Regions from separate parts of the Phyllobacterium sp. 1468 genome, predicted to be linked through region 1. Evidence: predicted binding sites of a transcription regulator. Region 1 holds the regulator's gene; each other region holds the start of a gene.
The links. The regulator HrcA, encoded in region 1, represses chaperone genes, less so after heat shock. The targets are predictions, from matches to a motif close to GTTAGCACTCNCNNNNNGNGAGTGCTAAC.

Region 1 (4,537 bases):
TCCGGCCCGACGTGGAGGCTGTGCAGCACTATGTATGTGACCGAACCGGCGAGGGCTGCGGTCACATAGATCTCGCGCCGCATCAGCACGGACGGTTCTCCGGATATGATATCGCGCAGAATTCCACCGAACGTCGCGGTCATGATTCCGGTAACAATCGCGATCGTTGAATCGAAGCCCAGTGCCAGGCTTTTGGCCGCGCCGATAACGCTGTAAGCGGCGAGACCCAGCGCATCGAGCCAAAGCAGAACGCGGTAGCGCGATTCAAGAAGGTTGGCGGAAAAGTAGACGAGAATGGCCGCGGCAGCGCAGACCATAAGATTTCCGGGATCCTTGACCCAGAACACCGGTACACCAAGGATCAGGTCGCGCAATGTACCACCGCCTATTCCAGTGACGGCGGCGAGAAAGACGAAGGCGATAATATCGAGCTGGCGACGCGATGCCGCCAAAGCCCCAGTCGCAGCAAAGACGAATATTCCGGCATAGTTGAAGAGCTGGATCATGGTCATCGGCAGTTCCCCCACGCCGTTTTTCTAGGCCTGGTTACGATAGTGCATGGCGGTAAAATGAAAAGAGCCACATTCCGCTTGGAAATGTGGCTCCCAGAGCTGATCCGACGATCGGATCAGGCGTCTTTTTCTGCCTGCGGATTGATCGGGCCCGGCTCAGGCTGACCTTCGGCAGCCGCCTGTTTAGGACCGCCTTTTGATACGCCGACAAGCGCTGGACGCAGCATGCGGTCACCGATGACGAAGCCGCTCTGCGCAACCTGCAGCACCGTGTTATGCGGCACGTCGGCATTTGGAATTTCGAACATCGCCTGATGGAAATTGGGATCGAATTTCTGGCCCAACGGATCCAGTTTCTTGACGCCATGGCGTTCCATCGCCGACATCAGCGAACGCTCCGTGATCTCGACGCCTTCAGCGAGGCTCTTGAACCCTGCATCGCCGCTTGCCAGCACATCGGCAGGAATGGCTTCCAAAGCACGCTTCAGATTGTCGGAAACGGAGAGCATGTCGCGGGCGAAATTGGCGACCGAATAGGCACGCGCATCGTGGACATCGCGCGCGGTTCGCTTGCGCAAGTTTTCCATGTCGGCAGCAAGCCGCAACAACTGGTCCTTCAGATCGCCGTTCTCGGCGCGCAATTTGTCAAGCTCGGCCCAGTTGTTGGCATTTGCCTCCATCTCGTCGTCTTGAGCGAGCGCATATTCTTCAGCCTTGCGTGATTTGAGAAAATCATCGGCAGCGCGCTTTAGCGCATCGCGATCGCGCGGGTTCTTCAGGTCGCGCTGGTCGAGATCTGGAGTGTCGTGATTTTTCTTGTCTTCAGCCATCTATCCTGTCCATTCATTATTCGTAAGTTGCGCTGGATATCGAGGTTTAGGCCATAAAAATCAAGTGCAAATGACTACCGCAGGAGCCGTGAGACGAGCTGGGCAGTGTAGTCTACCATGGGTACGATACGCGCATAATTCAGTCTTGTCGGGCCAATGACACCGAGAGCTCCGATAATTCGCTGTTCGGAATCGCGGTAAGGCGCGATAACCAGCGATGACCCGGAAAGCGAAAACAGCTTGTTCTCCGAGCCGATGAAGATGCGCACCCCTGGGCCCGCTTCCGCCAGATCAAGCAGCTGCAGCGTCCCTTCCTTGGTCTCAAGATCGTCAAAGAGGTGGCGCAAACGCTCAAGATCTGCTTCGGCGCTCACCGATTCAAGCAGGTTACCTCGCCCGCGCACGATCAGCCGCGCCGGCTGACCGCCCCCATCGCCGCCCCAGATGGCGAGCCCCTGTTCCACCAGATGTTGCGAAAGGGCGTCGAGCGCCTGCTGGGTTTCGTCTTTCAGCCGGGCAATTTCCTGCCGCGCCTCGGTGATGGTGCGGCCTTGAATGTGTGCATTGAGGAAATTCGAGGCTTCGATCAATTGCGACGGCGTCACGCCAACCGGCAGATCAATGACGCGGTTTTCGACGTCACCGCTTTGCGTGACCAGCACGGCCAGAGCCCTTGTCGGTTCAAGCCTGACGAACTCGATATGCTTGAGCGCACCTTCCGCCTTGGCCGCGAGCACCAGCCCTGCCCCGCGCGACATGCCTGAAAGGATCTGGCTCGCCTGCGTCAACACGCTTTCAGCCGTTTGCGTTTCTCCGGCCCTGACCTGCGCCTCGATGGAGTTGCGTTCGGACTTGGAAAGATCGCCAACTTCCATGAAGGCATCGACGAAGAAGCGCAGGCCGATCTGGGTCGGCAAGCGGCCGGCGGATATGTGCGGCGCATAGACGAGCCCGAGATGCTCGAGGTCGCTCATGACATTGCGGATCGTCGCCGGAGATAATGAAACGGGCAGGATGCGCGACAGATTGCGTGATCCCACCGGCTCACCATCGCCGAGGTAGCTCTCGACAATGCGCCGGAAAATATCGCGCGATCGCTGGTCGAGCGATTGCAATGTGTCCGGAACAACAGTCCTGTTCATCGTCCCTCTGCTTTTGCTTGTCAGACCTTGATATAAGCGTTCTCTGCGCAATCATCAAAGCCTTTGATCAAAGCCTTTGCTTCATCACCCCATCACGGTTAAAAGGCCGGGAACACATCAACAAGAGGTCTACCCATGCGTCACTCCAAGCGAGCCCCCGACGAAATGCGCGCCATTTCCTTTGAGCGCGGCGTTTCCAAACATGCCGAGGGCTCGTGCCTGGTCAAGTTCGGCGACACGCACGTCTTGTGCACTGCCAGCCTTGAGGAAAAAGTGCCGGGCTGGATGCGCAACACCGGCAAAGGCTGGGTGACTGCAGAATACGGCATGCTGCCGCGCTCGACGGGCGATCGCATGCGCCGCGAAGCTTCCTCCGGCAAACAGGGCGGCCGTACATTGGAAATCCAGCGGCTGATCGCCCGCTCGCTGCGCGCGGTCGTCGATCTGCAGGCGCTCGGCGAAGTGCAGATCACCGTCGATTGCGATGTCATCCAGGCTGACGGCGGAACCCGTACCGCAGCGATTACCGGCGGCTGGGTTGCGCTGCACGAATGCCTGCGCTGGATGGAAACGCGCCAGATGCTCAAGGTGGAAAAGGTGCTGAAGGATCATGTGGCTGCCATTTCCTGTGGTATTTCCAATGGCACGCCAGTCATCGATCTCGATTATCTCGAAGACTCGACCGCGCAGACGGACGCCAATTTCGTGATGACCGGCAAGGGTGGTATCGTCGAAGTTCAGGGAACCGCCGAAGGCGAACCCTTCTCCGAGGAGGAATTGCTGTCGCTGATGAGCCTCGCCCGCAACGGCATCACTCGCTTGGTCTCCTTGCAGAAAATGGCCGTTGGCTGACGGGATATCACCATGCAGCCGTCGGGAATATTGGAAACAGCGCTTTATGTGACCGATGTCGAGACGGCTGCACGATTCTACGGCGATGTGCTCGGGCTTGAATGCATCCTGCGTGCGGGCGAAGAATCCGTGTTCTTCCGTTGCGGGCCGGGCGTGCTGATCCTGTTCAATGCCGAAAAACTGAAGGAACGCCCGAAAAGTGGTTTGCCGATACCCTCCCATGGTGCCGCCGGTCCGGGTCATGTCTGCTTTCGCGCGACACGGGATGAAATTACCGAATGGAAATCCCATCTTGAAGCGCACGGCGTTGCCATCGAAAGCGAATTCGACTGGCCGAATGGGGCGCATTCGCTGTATTTCCGGGACCCGTCGGGAAACTCGATCGAATTTGCCGAACCGAAATTATGGAATTTGAAATGAAGACACTCGAAAAAGGCAAGCTGCTTGTCGCCAGCCACAATCAAGGCAAGATCAAGGAAATGATCGACTTGCTCGGTCCGTTCGGTTTCGAAGTCGTCTCGGCCGGCGATCTGGGCCTGCCGGAACCGGATGAAACCGGCACGACCTTTGAGGAAAATGCCTATATCAAAGCTTTCGCCGCTGCCAAGGCGACCGGCCTGGTGGCGCTTTCCGATGATTCCGGCCTTTGCGTCGACGCATTAGAGGGCAAACCGGGTGTCTATACGGCCAATTGGGCGGAACTGCCCAATGGCAAGCGTGACTTTTCCCATGGCATGCAAAAGGTCGAATCCGAACTGCAGAAAGCGGGCGCCAATGCGCCTGAAGATCGCAGCGGCCGCTTCGTTTCTGTCATTTGCCTTGCGTGGCCGGATGGCGAAGCCAATTATTATCGCGGCGAAGTGGAAGGCGAACTTGTCTGGCCCCCGCGCGGTACCGCCGGTTTCGGCTTCGACCCGGTGTTCAAGCCGGAAGGCTACGACGTGACGTTCGGCGAAATGACAGCCGAACAAAAGCATGGCTGGAAGCCTGGCGATGCCATAGCGCTATCGCACCGCGCCCGCGCCTTCCAGCACTTTGCCAAAGATTGTCTGGACGCCGAATGAACCAATCCGACAAAGGCGAGTCCGGATTCGGCGTCTATGTCCATTGGCCGTTCTGCATGGCCAAATGCCCCTATTGCGACTTCAATTCGCATGTCAGGCATCAGGCTGTTGATCAACCGCGCTTTGCCGCCGCCTTC
Region 2 (4,537 bases), on a different contig from region 1:
GGTATCTCGCAAAAGATGCTGACAAGCACATTGCGTAGCCTTGAGCGCGATGGTTTCGTCACGCGGACTGTCTATCCAACCATTCCGCCGCGTGTGGATTACGAGCTGACGGACCTGGGTCGCGATCTGCTGGTGCCCGTGCGTGGGTTGGGCGACTGGGCGATCAAGAATGAGCAACGTGTCAGCGAGGCCCGTGCCCGTTTCGACGCAGCCCACGGGAATGCTCAAGGACCGCGCAGATTCGCTGACGCGGCAGAATAGGGAATCCTGCTGATCCCATTGCACGTTAAGCAGCTGTGATAACAAAAAAGGCGGGTCGAACCCGCCTTTTCCGTATTTGCGTGGATAAGGACTTCTTAGAAGTCCATACCGCCCATGCCGCCCATTCCGCCGCCTGGCATCTGGGGAGCGCCGCCGTTGTCCTTCTTAGGAGCTTCGGCGATCATGGCTTCGGTGGTGACGAGAAGGCCAGCTACCGATGCCGCATCCTGCAGAGCAGTACGGACAACCTTGACCGGGTCGACGATGCCGAGAGCAATCAGATCGCCGTACTCGCCATTAGCGGCGTTGTAGCCGTAGGTGTCCTTCTTGTTCTCAAGGATCTTGCCGACAACGATCGAAGCTTCATCGCCTGCGTTCGTTGCGATCTGACGAGCCGGAGCCTGCAAAGCGCGACGTACGATGTTGATGCCAGCATCCTGATCGGCATTTGAACCCTTGAGGGTAAGACCAGCCGAAGCGCGAAGGAGAGCAACGCCACCGCCAGCAACGATGCCTTCTTCAACAGCCGCACGGGTTGCATTGAGGGCGTCGTCGACGCGGTCCTTCTTTTCCTTCACTTCTACTTCCGTTGCACCGCCAACGCGGATAACGGCAACACCGCCAGCGAGCTTGGCAAGGCGTTCCTGCAGCTTCTCACGGTCGTAGTCGGAGGTGGTTTCGTCGATCTGCTGCTTGATCTGGCCGACGCGAGCGTTGATTTCGCCCTTCTTGCCATGACCGTCAACGATCGTGGTGTTTTCCTTGGTGATCGACACCTTCTTGGCGCGGCCGAGCATGTCGAGCGTAACGCTTTCGAGCTTGATGCCGAGATCTTCGGAAATGACCTGACCACCGGTGAGGATAGCGATGTCTTCGAGCATTGCCTTGCGGCGATCGCCGAAGCCAGGTGCCTTGACAGCAGCAATCTTCAGGCCGCCACGCAGCTTGTTGACGACGAGCGTAGCAAGAGCTTCGCCTTCAACGTCTTCAGAAATGATGACGAGTGGCTTGGAGGTCTGAACAACAGCTTCAAGAACCGGCAGAAGAGCCTGGAGGTTCGAGAGCTTCTTCTCGTGAAGAAGAATGTAGGCGTCTTCGAGATCAGCAACCATCTTTTCAGGGTTGGTTACGAAGTAAGGCGACAAGTAGCCGCGGTCGAACTGCATGCCTTCGACGACTTCAAGCTCGGTGTCAGCGGTCTTGGCTTCTTCAACGGTGATAACACCCTCGTTGCCGACCTTCTGCATCGCCTTGGCGATCATTTCGCCGATTTCAGTCTCGCCATTGGCAGAGATCGTGCCGACCTGCGCAACTTCTTCCGAAGTCTTGATCTTCTTCGCGCTCTTGCCGAGCTGCTTGACAACTTCAGCAACAGCAAGATCGATGCCGCGCTTCAGGTCCATCGGGTTCATACCGGCAGCAACAGCTTTGCCGCCTTCCTGAACGATAGCCTGGGCAAGAACAGTAGCGGTCGTGGTGCCGTCACCGGCAATGTCGTTCGTCTTCGAAGCGACTTCACGCACCATCTGCGCGCCCATGTTTTCGAACTTGTCCGAAAGTTCGATTTCCTTGGCAACGGTCACGCCGTCCTTGGTGATGCGCGGAGCGCCGAAGGACTTGTCGATAACCACGTTGCGGCCTTTCGGGCCGAGCGTTACCTTGACAGCGTCTGCAAGGATGTTCACGCCGTTCAGCATGCGTTCGCGTGCGTCGCGGCCGAATTTTACTTCTTTGGAAGCCATTTTATCTCTCCTGGGATTTCACCCGGTTTGATCGAATTGTGATAGAATTCGGCGATTAGCCGAGAATGCCGAGAATGTCGGATTCCTTCATGATCAGCAGGTCTTCGCCGCCGATCTTGACTTCCGTGCCCGACCACTTGCCGAACAGGATAAGATCGCCTGCCTTGACATCCAGTGGTACGAGCTTGCCGGCCTCGTCACGAGCGCCAGTGCCTACGGAGACGATTTCGCCTTCCTGTGGCTTTTCCTTGGCAGTATCCGGAATGATGATGCCGCCGGCAGTCTTTGCTTCGGATTCGACGCGGCGTACAACAACGCGGTCGTGAAGCGGGCGGAACTTGGTTTTGGCCATGGTTAGAACCCTTGATGTTGGTGTCAAAACGATGTCGCGAACAGCTGCGCCATCCGCGTTATTAGCACTCGACAGAGGTGAGTGCTAATTGCAGCCCGAGATAGGGGAGGGGGCTGAAAGAGTCAAGGAATATCCAGTGAAATTTTCATGACACGGTGGAGTGGCGCTGTGATCCGACGAAGGCTTTTACCGCAACATCATCAATGGTCGATATGTTCTTCGCAGCCATTGCGCCTTGACAACATGCTGCCGGCGAGATCGCCGAAAATCTGCTCGCCCTGCTTCCACGGGGCATCCTGCCGAACAATCAAAGGTCTTGTGGCGCATGCGCGGCATAACGGTATTGGTTTTGATACTAAATGCTATATGTGCATTCTTGTACTTCTATAGCATAAAGCGCATCTCCGGCAGGTCAACTTTCCAGGAGTAACGATCATGCGCGCTGTCGCCTATTTCGAATCACAACCCATCACCGCTGAAACTTCATTGGTCGATATCGAGCTACCCAAGCCCGAAGCAAGTGGCAGAGACCTATTGGTTGAGGTGAGGGCGATATCTGTCAATCCCGTCGACACCAAGATCCGGGTTGGCGTAAGACCGGAAGGGGGAAGCGCCAAGGTGCTTGGCTGGGATGCGTCAGGCGTCGTGGCCGCCGTGGGTCCCGAGGCACAATTCTTCCAGCCGGGTGATGAAGTGTTCTACGCTGGTGTGATCGATCGTCCCGGCACGAACTCAGAATTTCACCTGGTCGATGAGCGTATCGTCGGCAAAAAACCATCGTCGCTGAGCTTCAACGCCGCGGCCGCCTTGCCGCTGACATCGATTACCGCATGGGAAGCGTTGTTTGATCGGCTTCACGTCGAAACACCGGTCCTCGGGGCGGCCAATGCCATCGTTATCATCGGCGGCGCCGGTGGAGTTGGATCGATCGCTATCCAGCTCGCGCGAAAGTTGACCAACCTCACCGTCATCGCCACGGCGTCGCGTCCGGAGACGCAGGCATGGGTCCGGGATCTCGGCGCTCATCACGTCATTGATCATTCAAGACCTATCGCTGCGCAAGTTGAAGCGCTGGGTATAGGCGCTCCGGGATTCGTGTTCTCAACCACCAACTCCGACGCGCATCTTGCTGAAGTCGCCGCGCTGATCGCGCCGCAGGGCCGGTTCGCACTGATTGATGATCCGAAGACGCTCGATGTCATGTTGTTGAAGCGCAAGAGCATATCGCTGCATTGGGAGCTGATGTTTACACGGGCGCTGTTCAAGACACCCGATATGGATGCGCAGCATCGAATTTTGAACAGGGTATCGGAACTCGTTGACGAGGGGACGATCAAAACTACTCTCGCTGATGACTTCGGCCCGATCAACGCCGCCAATCTGAAGAGAGCGCATGCACTCATCGAAAGCGGCCGCGCCAAGGGCAAGATCGTTCTTTCCGGATTCTGATCAGGCCAATTGCGCTGGCTGTATGGGTAGAAGAAGCGGCGACAAGAGCAGCGTCAGTCGTCGGACTGATCTTCACAAACGTGATGCGCCATATCGACGAGCATGTCGCTGACATGCTTGTCGGCGAGCTCATAGAAAATCTGCTTGGCCTGCCGGTTGCCGCGGACCAGCCGGGCCCCGCGCAACAGTCGCAGGTGATGACTTACCAGCGACTGCGACAGATCGAGGCCAGTCGCTATATCGCCGACTGATCTCGGCTCGTCCAGGCAGAAGAACAGGATGCGCAGCCGCGTCGGATCGCCAAGCAGCCGAAACGTCTCTGCGAGGATCGTCGTATCGAGTTGTGACGGGATCGCCAGCTTGTTCAATGCTTATGGCCCTGGTGACGATGGTCATGTTCCGCGTGGTCGTGACCCGTAGGGTCGTGGTCGCCATCAGGCTCCGTCCCCAGGCAACAATCGTCCACCTCACTGTCCGGCCAATCAATGGCGACAGTCGAATGTTCAATATCGAACTTCGTTTTGAGCTCGGCTTCGACCTGCTTGACCAGCAAACGTGGGTTGGCGTCACCGCGCGGCAGCACATGCAACGTCGCGAGCGCTTTTCCTGATGTGATCATCCAGACGTGAACGTGCCGAACATTGGCGCAACCGGGTATGGTTTTCTTCAAATGCTGCTCGATTTCTTCCGGCGAGGCATTTGCCGGTGCGCCCTCGAGAAGAATATGCATTGA
Region 3 (4,537 bases), on a different contig from region 1:
AAAGCCCGGCAATCGAGCCGGCATCCTGAAGGGCTGTGCGGACCACTTTGGCCGGATCGACGATGCCAGCCTCAATCATATCGACATAAAGTTCGGTCTGCGCGTTGAACCCCTGATTGGGTTTCTTGCTGTCCAAAAGTTTGCCGACAACGATCGAACCTTCGACACCGGAATTTTCGGCTATCTGTCGGATGGGCGCTTCAAGCGCTTGCAGTACAATCGAAATACCGGCGGTCACGTCGGCATTTGCTCCGGTGAGGGCAGCCAATGATGCCTTGGCACGCAACAGCGCGACACCGCCGCCTGGAACAACGCCCTCCTCCACCGCAGCACGCGTGGCGTTCAGCGCATCGTCAATGCGGTCCTTCTTTTCCTTGACCTCGGTTTCGGTTGCACCACCCACGCGGATCACGGCAACACCACCGGCAAGTTTTGCTAGTCGCTCCTGCAGCTTTTCCTTGTCATAGTCCGAAGTGGTTTCCTCGATCTGCGCTTTGATCTGCTGGACACGCGCTGCGATGGCGGCCTTGTCGCCTGCACCCTCGACGATCGTGGTGGCTTCCTTGTCGATGAGGAGGCGTTTTGCCCGTCCGAGCATGTCGATCGTGACATTCTCAAGCTTGATGCCTAGATCTTCGGAGATCAGCTGACCGCCGGTAAGGATCGCAATGTCCTCCAGCATCGCCTTGCGACGATCGCCAAATCCGGGAGCCTTGACCGCTGCGACTTTGAGACCACCGCGCAACTTGTTGACGACGAGGGTCGCCAAAGCTTCGCCTTCAACATCCTCGGAGATAATCAAAAGCGGTTTGCCGCCCTGGACCACCGCTTCGAGGATCGGCAGCAACGCCTGCAGGTTGCCGAGCTTCTTTTCGTGAAGGAGAATGTAGGCGTCCTCCAGTTCGACCCGCATCTTTTCTGCATTGGTAACAAAATAGGGCGACAGATAACCGCGATCGAACTGCATCCCCTCGACAACTTCGAGTTCGGTGTCAGCGGTCTTTGCCTCTTCAACGGTGATGACGCCCTCATTGCCGACCTTCTTCATGGCCTTGGCAATCATCTCACCAACGGTGGCATCGCCATTGGCGGCAATTGTTCCGACCTGAGCAATCTCTTCCGAAGTTTTGACCTTCTTCGCCCGCGCCTGAATGTCGGTGACAACAGCAGCCACGGCAAGATCGATGCCTCGCTTTAGATCCATGGGGTTCAATCCGGCCGCAACTAGCTTTACACCCTCACGCAAAATGGAGGCGGCCAACACCGTCGCTGTGGTGGTTCCGTCACCGGCGAGATCATTGGTCTTTGACGCGACTTCGCGGATCATCTGTGCGCCCATGTTCTCGAACTTGTCGGCAAGCTCGATTTCCTTTGCGACAGTTACGCCGTCTTTGGTAATGCGCGGCGCACCAAAAGAGCGGTCAATGATGACATTGCGCCCCTTTGGGCCCAGCGTCACCTTGACGGCGTTGTTCAGTATCTCGACACCACTAAGGATGCGGTCGCGGGCGTCGGTGGAAAATTTGATTTCTTTGGCAGACATTGCTTGTTCGTCCAGTTCGTTTTGAAATTGATAAGTGCGGCAATTGCCCATAGGGCATTCTTCGTTCCGCCTACTGGGTCTCGACGATGCCCATGACGTCCGTCTCCTTCACGATCAGGAGATCGTCGCCGTCAATCTTGACGTCGGCACCGGACCATTTGCCGAACAGAACGGCATCCCCTGCCTTGACATCGAGTGCGATCAGGGCGCCGCTTTCATCACGGGCTCCCTGTCCCACCGCAATAACTGTGCCTTCCTGCGGCTTTTCCTTGGCAGTGTCGGGAATAATGATCCCTCCCTTGGATTTGATATCGCCTTCAGCGCGTCGAATGACAACGCGGTCGTGAAGTGGCCGGAATTTCATGAGGAACTCTTTCTGCAGCCAGACAATGTGGCTCACATGCCTTCATACCCCCATTGGCACTCGAATGATAGGAGTGCTAAAGCTGGCAGCGTCCGAATCGGGATAATATGATGACTCGTTGGCATCGGTGCACTCAAGGCCGCAAAATATCTGATGAAGTCTGAACGGTCTCTCCCTGGGTCAGCCTATCAGCGATTTTAGGAATGTCGGCTTGGTTCAAGATCATCCGCCGCGTGACGTGCGCCGAAGTCATGACGGCACAGCCTGGACTAAATATTCGCGGCGTAGGGTCATCCTTTGATCAGCGCCAATACAGATAAGACCCTGTTGCTTTCGCCGACCGATAAGGGCGACGCGGTCGTCTTGTTTTTGTACCCCTTTCTAGCGAGGGAAAACACCGGGCGCGCCATCGCGGCGGTACCCAGCCAGTCAGTTGTTTATTTCTCCATCGGAGGACAAAAGATAAAAATCTTCTTTGAATGCATTTCTCTGTCGCGCGAGCATGCATTGCCATGCGAACGAGCCCGTGGAGGCAATGAGGTCCGGTGCGCATGTCCTCCCTTGATACACTGCACCGGACCTCCACCGGGCAGGATTTTCGCCGTCTGGCGCGCCGGAATGGGCAGGTCGGATGACATATAGCGCTCAATCCGAACACGATCACGGTTCCCTTAAGACCGTTGCCACCGTTTCCCAAGCAGTGACGATGATGGGAAGCGAATATTTCTTCATGCCATCGCTCGCATTTCTGAGCTGGCTTTAGACGGGTCTTTCTCAATCTGTGTGGTGTTTGCGAACCAGCTGGTTCCTTGGGCCATTCCAAATCCGCTACGATTGCCCTTAGCTAGAGCCCTTAGGCCAGCTCCAGTCATCCATGGCTCCTGTCGCATTGACTTTATTTGATGTCGAGGTGCAACGTCGGTTCTCAAGCGGCAACCGATCCGGTTGACGGTTACGAGCAAGCGGTCTTCCTTTTGATAAGTCCGGAACAAGGCGACTCTGGCGAAGCCATCGAGACCAGTAGAAACAACGCCGCTTTGATCAGTGGACGCTTCTCGACCACTGCAATCGCGGCAAGGCAGAAGAGACGGGTGTCCGGTTTGAAACTCAGCCGCATACCCCTATGAGCCCTGTCTCAAGTTTAGGGGCAAAATCTCGAATTTAAAGGCAAATATCAGATTTGGAGATAGAGGAATGCCTTTGATTTTGTTGAATTCCTCATCTTCCTCAATCTGTGGGGTGCTTGGTCTGATCAACTGCCCGAAATCGTTTCTCCCCAAGCAAGCCTGACATGTCGGGTTGCTGAATTCGTGGAGCTTTTCGCGCACAGCAGTGGAACAACGCTTGGTGCAGCCCAAATATTCCAGGCAGCGCCCACACGACAGCTGAACCGCCATGCCACTCGGTACCAGGAAGACTATTCGGGTCCTGGGCAATAGATCACTGGAATTGGCCAAGGGCTCAGGGCTAAGGGCAATCGTAGCGGATTTGGAACGGCCCAAGGTTATTAATCTCTGCCATATCAAGGCTGAGCCAGCTGGTTCGCAAACACCACACAGATTGAGGAAGACACTGATTAGGTACAGTACGACAACCACTCGCCCGATTGCATTCGCGGCTTTGAAGGCCCTCACGTCAATAGTTTTCGGTAATGTCGACTAATTTAGTAGAAATTACCTCGCGATCTGCTTGCCATGCACTAGGCTTTTCGTAGTTCAAGCCAACATGGAGTAACCAGAATGACAAAAGGCGTTTACAGGCGCGCGGTGTTTCACGCCGTCGGACTGGCCGTTGCCATGGCTGCCTTTTCTTTGGCATCACACGACGTCGCTAGGGCTGAGGAAGTCACCCTTCCGAAAGACGTGCCTGCCGGGACGAAGATTGTCGTCGCTGACCAGAATGAGAAGCTGCAGACGTTGATGCGGGCATCCGGCGAGCAGCGCAAACTTAGCTTTGAAGCCAACTATGCCAATTTCGCCGGCGGTCCGCAGATCCTTGAAGCCTTCCGCGCCGGAGCGGTGGATCTCGCGACGGTGGGAAATGCCGCCCCCATCCAGGCCCAGGCTGCGGGTGAAGATCTTCCGATTGTCGCCGCGATCACCCAGACCAGAGCCGACTATACTTTCGCCGTCCGTCCCGGGCTCGCAATTAACACGCTTGAGGAACTCAAGGGCAAGAAGATCGCCTATGCCGAGGGTTCCGGCCGCCAGCCTTTTGTTCTCTTGGCGCTGAAACTCGCGGGTCTTTCCCGTGATGATGTCGAACTCGTGCGGCTGCGCGTGCCTGATTTTCAGGATGCAATCCGTACAGGCCAGGTAGATGCTGCGCCGTTGATCGAGCCGCATCTGTCCCGCTACCTTGCGGAGTTCAAGGATGCGAGCGTTATTTCCCCCGCCCAGCACGACCGCCTTCCGCGTGCGCTCAGCTACCTCTATGCCAGCCGTGTCGCTCTTGATGACCCCGCCAAGGCGCCGGCAGTACGCGACTTCGTCGCCCATTGGATCGCGGCGAACCGCTGGTCGAAGCAGAACCCGGATGCCTGGGTCGACGCCTATTACGTCAAGGGCCAAAAACTGACGAAGGCAGAAGGAGAGGCGATCGTAAGGGCCGAAGGTGAGGATGGATTCCCG

Region 2: groES (co-chaperone GroES) is a predicted target of HrcA. The motif match lies at 2,416-2,444, and genes of this name have one in related genera.
Region 3: J2X72_RS20685 (co-chaperone GroES) is a predicted target of HrcA. The motif match lies at 1,960-1,988, and genes of this name have one in related genera.

What each region holds. Positions count from the first base shown of each region.
Region 1 is NZ_JAVDSX010000001.1:687,060-691,596, reverse strand. It holds gene J2X72_RS03400 (trimeric intracellular cation channel family protein) at 1-512, opposite strand, end outside; gene grpE (nucleotide exchange factor GrpE) at 629-1,342, opposite strand; gene hrcA (heat-inducible transcriptional repressor HrcA) at 1,417-2,484, opposite strand; gene rph (ribonuclease PH) at 2,620-3,336, shown strand; gene J2X72_RS03380 (VOC family protein) at 3,349-3,756, shown strand; gene rdgB (RdgB/HAM1 family non-canonical purine NTP pyrophosphatase) at 3,753-4,400, shown strand; gene hemW (radical SAM family heme chaperone HemW) at 4,397-4,537, shown strand, end outside.
Region 2 is NZ_JAVDSX010000003.1:384,919-389,455, forward strand. It holds gene J2X72_RS11030 (helix-turn-helix domain-containing protein) at 1-261, shown strand, start outside; gene groL (chaperonin GroEL) at 357-2,003, opposite strand; gene groES (co-chaperone GroES) at 2,059-2,355, opposite strand; gene J2X72_RS11045 (zinc-binding alcohol dehydrogenase family protein) at 2,791-3,804, shown strand; gene J2X72_RS11050 (metalloregulator ArsR/SmtB family transcription factor) at 3,858-4,172, opposite strand; gene J2X72_RS11055 (cation diffusion facilitator family transporter) at 4,169-4,537, opposite strand, start outside.
Region 3 is NZ_JAVDSX010000009.1:55,129-59,665, forward strand. It holds gene groL (chaperonin GroEL) at 1-1,543, opposite strand, end outside; gene J2X72_RS20685 (co-chaperone GroES) at 1,614-1,907, opposite strand; gene J2X72_RS20690 (ABC transporter substrate-binding protein) at 3,647-4,537, shown strand, end outside.